Regions from separate parts of the Gordonia sp. GONU genome, predicted to be linked through region 1. Evidence: predicted binding sites of a transcription regulator. Region 1 holds the regulator's gene; the other holds the start of a gene.

Region 1 (3,376 bases):
CACCTCGCATCACCTTCTCGCGACTGAACGGTTCGGTGACGCCGTTGCGTTTCACCACCGAGAGGACCGCACTCTCCACGGTCGAGAAGCGTCGCCCACACTCCACGCAGGAGCGGCGGCGCCGGATGGCCTGCCCCTCATCAGCGACACGCGAGTCGATGACCTTGGTGTCGTCGTTCTTGCAGAAGGGGCAGCGCATCGTATCCTCACGCAGGTCACGGGACGCTCTGATGCAGCCGCGCCGCATGCCGGGCCGGTGCTCGGCTGGTCCCTGTGGCATCGAGGATACCGCCCGGCCTCAGTGGTACCGGGGGGTGAGGAGCGGCTGGCCGACGCGCAGCCCGCTCGACGCGAGGTCATTCAGCTGGATGATCTCGTCGACGACGGCCTCACGCGGCATCTCGGGGGCGACCCGCGAGGCGATCGTGCTCAGCGAGTCACCCGACCGAACGTGCACGACCTCGGTGCCGACCGCGGCAGGCGTGACCGACGCGGCGTAGTTCTGGCCGACGACCGCGATGACCCACACGGCCAGGGCGAGCGCGACGCCGGCGAGGACAGCGGTCGCCGTGCGGCGACGCCGGCGGATGACGGCCGCGGGAGCCGCCTCGGCGGGACGCCACGCCGGGACCACCGGTCCACGACCGCGCATACCCACCGGCGACGCGCACTGGGTGGACGCGACGCGGCGGACCCGGACCGCCGATTCCGGCACCGGACGGTTGTCGACGGGCCGCCGGGCGTCTCCCCGACGTGTCGGGCGCGGACGCTCCAGGACGTCGCCGCGGACGGGACCGCCGTGCCGGGCGGGGTCGTGCCGGGCGGGGTCGAGGTGGACGGGGTCGATGAGAGTGGCGGTGCGCATGGTGCCCTCCGTGTATCCGGTCGAACGGTGTTCGTGAGTGGGACCGCGTCGTCCCGGTCGAACTGTTCGAATGTCGATCATCCGTTCGATGAACTGATGTTCGATTTGTAGCACGGCACTCCGACAATTGTCTCGCGACACGTCGAACAAATGTTTGATGCGGTCGGCGTTCTCGGCTAGGCTCGTCGAAAGACAAGCGATCTACCAGCACGTTCGGAATCGAGAGGAACCCGATCATGAGCGATGACGGCGGTAAGCGCACCGGAGCGCGGGGCGCCGACGAGCCCGTCACCCCGGCGGACATGGCGGCTGCCGAGGCGTCGCTGACGCCGCGGCAGCGCGGAGTTCTCGAGGTGATCCGCAAATCCGTGCGAGAACGCGGTTACCCGCCGAGCATCCGCGAGATCGGTGACGAGGTGGGTCTCACCTCGACCTCCTCGGTCGCCCATCAGCTGCGGACGCTCGAACGCAAGGGCCTTCTCAAACGTGATGCCAACCGTCCGCGGGCGGTGAACATCGCGCCGAGCGAACCCCCGACGCCGACCTCGCCGACCGGCGGAGCACTGCCCGAACCCACTTTCGTACCGGTGCTCGGCCGGATCGCCGCAGGCGGACCGATCCTCGCCGAGGAAGCCGTCGAGGACGTGTTCCCACTCCCCCGGGAGCTCGTCGGCGAGGGATCGCTGTTCCTGCTGAAGGTCGTCGGCGAGTCGATGATCGACGCCGCGATCTGCGACGGCGACTGGGTCGTCGTCCGCCAGCAGAACGTGGCCGACAACGGCGACATCGTGGCCGCGATGATCGACGGCGAGGCCACGGTCAAGACCTTCAAACGCCAGAAGGGTCATGTCTGGCTGATGCCGCACAACGAGTTGTTCGACCCGATCCCGGGCGACGAGGCCGTCATCCTCGGCAAGGTCGTCACCGTAATGAGGCGAGTCTGACCTCGTCACTGTCGAGTACCGCGGCGACCGCCGCGCGAGCTGCAGCCGGATCGGTGGCGGCCAGCGCGGCCGCCGCCGCGTTTTCGCAGGTTGCCAGGGTGACCGCGCCGAGCCGGGCGCCGACCGCGGGCGCCGCGACGGGAGCGCTCGACAACGAGGTCACCCCGAGTCCGACCAGCACGCAGGCGAGATGCGGATCGGCCGCGGCCTCTCCGCAGACGCCCACCGGTTTGCCCTGATCACGTCCGGCCCGGGCGACCGTTGCGACGAGATGCAGCACGGCCGGCTGCCACGGATCGGTCAGCGATGCGAGCTCGGCGGACATTCGGTCAGCGGCCATCGTGTACTGCGTGAGGTCATTGGTGCCGATCGAGACGAAGTCCACCTCGGCCAGGATCGCCGGGGCCAGGATCGCCGCGGCGGGAACCTCGATCATCACACCGGCGACGAGTCCACGCTCGCGCACCTGCGCGGCGAATGTCGCCGCCTCGGCGGGTGAGGCGATCATCGGGGCCATGACCCACGGCTGCGCGTCGGCCTCCAGCGCCGCCCGGGCGATCGCGTCGAGCTGGCGCGCGCGGATCTCGGGGTGCGCCAAGGCGATTCGATCGCCGCGCACACCGAGTGCCGGGTTGGCCTCGTCGGGATGGGTCACGAAGCGCAGCGGCTTGTCCGAGCCGGCGTCGAGGGTGCGGATGACCACCTTGCGGCCGTCGAAAGCGTCCAGCACCTCGCGATAGATGCCCGCCTGCTCGTCGACCGAAGGCTCCTCGGCGCGCTCGAGGAAGGCCAATTCGGTACGGAACAGTCCGACACCCTCCACCGGGTGATCGGTTGCTGCGCGGGCCGACGACCCGTCGGCGACGTTGGCCAGGATCGCCACCTCCACCCCGTCGCCGGTGCGACCCGGACCCGACCATCCGGCGACGCGAGCGGCGTGACGCCGATACTCCTCGACTCGGGCTCGCGCGGCGGTGTCATCGGGGTCGACGGCGATCTCACCCGTGGTGCCGTCGACGAGGATCGCCGTACCCGCATCGATCCCGACGAGTCCGGACACCGCGACGACGCACGGGATGCCGAGCTGACGGGCGATGATCGCGGTGTGGCTGGTGGGCCCACCCAGTCGCGTCACGAGGGCAATCGTGGTGGTGGGGTCGAGGCCGGCCGTGTCGGCGGGTGCGAGGTCGTCGGCCAGCAGGATCGAGGGCACCTCCGGCGTGGACAACCCGGGTTCGGGCAGTCCCAGGAGCTCGGCGAGCACGCGGTCGCGGACGTCGTTGAGGTCCGTGACCCGCTCGGCCATCAGGCCGCCCAGCTTGGTGAACACCGCGGCGAACTGTTCGGTGGCGGCAACGGCGGCCGACGGTGCCGGCGTACCCCTGGCGATCAGGGCCGACGCCGCACCGATCCAGCCGCGGTCTTCCGCGAGTCCGGCGGTGGCGGCGAGTACTTCCGCGGCGACGCCGGTGTTCTGCGACGCGCGCTCACGGAGTCGCGCGGCGACGACGCCTGCCGCCGCAGTGAATCGTGCGACCTCCTCCGGGCGCTGGTCCTCGGAGATCTC
Region 2 (3,376 bases), on a different contig from region 1:
GGAAGAGCGGCGGTGGCGCCGACGTCGACCACGTCATCCTGGAACTGCCGGGTGAGCAGAAACTCAAGACGACGGTGCTGCTCACCGCCAGTGAACACGGGGTCAGGGTCGAGGCCTTCGTGTGTCGCCGGCCGGACGAGAACCACACCGGCGTCTACCGATACCTGCTCAAGCGCAACCGTCGGCTGTACGGCGTCGCCTACACCATCGACAACACCGGGGACATCTACCTAATCGGCCGGATCTCGGCCGACGCGCTCGGCTCGGACGAACTCGACCGCGTCCTCGGGCAGGTCCTCGAGGCGGCCGACGGTGACTTCAACACCCTGCTCGAACTCGGGTTCCTCACCTCGATCCAGCGCGAATGGGCGTGGCGCGTCTCGCGTGGCGAATCCCTGCGCAACCTCCTGGCTTTCGAGCACCTCATCGACAAGGAGACGCTGCCCGAGGCCGGTGCGCCGCTCGAGGGGCGTTATGTCCCAGGAGAATCCGTGGTCGAGGGGGCTCAGACCTCCAGTGACGAGGTTTCGTCCGAGGAGTGACGGACGCTCCCGCCACATCGCAGCCGGCCGGCGCGGAGAACCATTGTGAACACTGTGGAGTTGTCAAGGAACGGATGCGGTCCCGGCTGGTCTTCGGTGAACGCCGGGTGCGGAAGGTGCTGCGCGTGAGTCTGTTTCGTCAGGCGGCGATGTCGTCTAGGCGCATGGTGCGGCGGTTATAGGCGGGTAGTGGGCGGCGCTGGGGGTCGATGTCGGTGGGTGGGATGAGCCAGGGGTGGCGGTCGTAGCCGAGGATGATGTCCCAGCCGTGGTGGTGGACTTGGGTGTGGCAGCGTTGACAGAGTAGGCAGCCGTTGTCGAGGTCGGTGTCGCCGTCGTCGGTCCAGTGTTGGATGTGGTGGACCTGCGTGTGTGAGGGTGGCGCACCGCATTTGATGCAGGTCTGGTCGCGGATGATGATTGCTTTGCGTAGGTGGGCTGGGAACAGTCGTCGTTCGCGGCCCATGGCCAGGGGCACGGTCTCGTCGTCGATGATGATTTCGGTCAAGGAACCGTCACACGACAGTTGTCGGGCGATGGCGTGGGTGACAGCGCCCGTCCAGGGGAGTGTGGCGGGGTCGCCGTCGGCGGGGATGGTCAACGCCACTTGGGTTCTGGGGGCGCCGATGGTGTCCATCGCCGCTCCGACGGCTGCTTGATCCAGCAGTACTTCGAGTGCGTCTGCTCGTCGTTGGGTGGCCGAGCGTCGGTCGGGGGAGCCGTCGGGTTCGGGGTGCGGTGTGCTGCGTTCGTCGATCATGGCGATGAATTTCTCGCCCACGACTTGGGTGACGTTGGCGTGGATCTCGACGCGACTGTCGTCGGTCGTGTGGTGGGAGAGTGTGTCGAGGGCGCGGTCGTCGCCGGCGGCGATGCCACCTTGGTCGTCGGCGATGGTGTTGCCGATCATCTGGGCGTGTTTCTGGATGTCGGTGGGTGTGGCACCCGACAGGGCTTGGGTGAGGAGCTCGGTTTCGTAGATGGCGTGGTCGTCGTCGGAGAGCTCTGTGGGGGAACGTTTCTCGATGGTCGACATGCCGCGCACGATGGCGTCGACGACCTCGGCGGAGAGGCGTCCGTCGGCCGCGCAGGCCTCGACCTTGCTCAATGTGCCCATCGCGTCGGCGATGCGGGTGGTGCGTGTCGATACCGCGGGTGCGAATCCCATCTCGATCAACAGTTTCTTGGTGGTTGAACCGGCCTTCTGTGCAACGCGCAGATCATCGAGTTTTTCTGCATGCGTTGCGATCTGGTGGTCGGCGACGTTGCGTATCAACCGCCAGAACTCCAACTGTTCGAAAGTTGTTCGGCCGGTGGGGTCGTCGGTGGGTGGGGTGATCTCGATGAGCTGGTCGAGAAGTGTGGTGAGCTCCGCCATGACTCCACTGTACTCGAACATACATTCGATGGTCAGGTTTCTCCACAACCGATTAGTTGGCGAAACCATGCTTGTGTCAGGGTGTTTCACATTCGTGAAGGATGCTCGCGCCACTGGTGAACACCAGTCGCATGAGGCGCACGAGTCGCAGAATTCAGGGCGAAGCTGGCGCCGTGATGGCGGAAGTGCGGCGAGGGCAGACGGCAATGTCGAGAGATCGGAACCGGCCTGACTGTGGTGGCCGAGTGGTTCTCATGGTGCCGTCCGGAACTCTCGGCCGCGCGACTCGTCTCGAAATGCTCGACGCTGCGAACAGATTCGGGAAGACTGGGCGACGAAAGAGGTCCAGGTCACATCGTGTCAACGAGTGTTGATACGATGCGCAGGCGAAACCCACCCACCACTGGAGGTGCCATGAGCTTCACGAGTCCGTTCCCCGATGTCGAGATCCCCGATGTGAGTGTCTTCGATTACCTGTTCGGGTCGATCGCCGACGAGGACCGCGAACGGATCGCCCTGGTGGACCCGAAGTCGGGTACGACGACCACCTACGGTCAGCTCGTCGGGCAGATCGAGGCCGCCGCCGGGGCCCTCGCGTCGCGCGGGATCGGGGTAGGGGACGTGGTGGGCATCCTCTCGCCGAACATCCCGGCGTTCGCGACGGTGTTCCACGGCATCCTGCGGGCCGGCGCCACGGCGACGACGATCAACGCGTTGTTCACCGCGCCCGAGATCGCCAAGCAGTTGCGGGATTCCGGTGCGAAGATGCTGGTCACGATCTCGCCGATGTTCGAGCAGGCCAAGGCGGCCGCCGACGAGGTGGGTCTGTCGGCAGAGAACCTGATCGTCCTCGACGGTGAGGGTCAGGACGCGTCGGGTCATCCGAATGCGATCGACCTGTTGGGCGCGAATCTCCCCGCCCCGGATGTCTCTTTCGACCCGAAGACCCATGTCGCGGTGCTGCCGTACAGCTCGGGGACGACCGGAAATCCCAAGGGCGTTGCACTGTCTCACCGCAACCTCGTGGCCAACGTCGCCCAGCTGCGTCCGCTGCAGGGCATGACCGCCGACGACGTGGTGATCGCGGTGCTGCCGTTCTTCCACATCTACGGCATGACGGTGCTGCTCAACGCGGCTCTGGCCGCCCGCGGATCGCTGGTCATCATGCCGCGTTTCGACCTCGTCGAGTTCCTGGAGAACATCCAGAACCACAAGGTGACGATGGCCTACATCGCGCCGCCGGTGGCGGTCGCGTTGGCCAAGCATCCGATCGTCGACAACTACGATCTGTCGTCGTTGCACACGATGATGTCGGGTGCGGCCCCGTTGGATGACGAGCTCGGTCAGGCGGTGGCCAAGCGACTGGATCTGCACATGCTGCAGGGCTACGGGATGAGTGAGCTGTCGCCGGTGTCCCACATCATCCCGTTCGACACTCAGGCGACGCTGGGGCGTG

Evidence for each region. The regulator LexA, encoded in region 1, represses DNA repair genes until DNA is damaged. The targets are predictions, from matches to a motif close to CGAACANNTGTTCG.
Region 2: a site for LexA is predicted at 1,935-1,948, ahead of NWF34_RS07295 (HNH endonuclease signature motif containing protein). Genes of this name have one in related genera too.

Annotation. Positions count from the first base shown of each region.
Region 1 covers NZ_JANRHB010000001.1:211,956-215,331, forward strand. The annotation lists gene nrdR (transcriptional regulator NrdR) at 1-199, opposite strand, end outside; gene NWF34_RS00950 (LysM peptidoglycan-binding domain-containing protein) at 299-865, opposite strand; gene lexA (transcriptional repressor LexA) at 1,102-1,809, shown strand; gene NWF34_RS00960 (phosphoenolpyruvate--protein phosphotransferase) at 1,787-3,376, opposite strand, start outside.
Region 2 covers NZ_JANRHB010000005.1:152,095-155,470, forward strand. The annotation lists gene NWF34_RS07290 (YbjN domain-containing protein) at 1-542, shown strand, start outside; gene NWF34_RS07295 (HNH endonuclease signature motif containing protein) at 682-1,920, opposite strand; gene NWF34_RS07300 (4-coumarate--CoA ligase family protein) at 2,335-3,376, shown strand, end outside.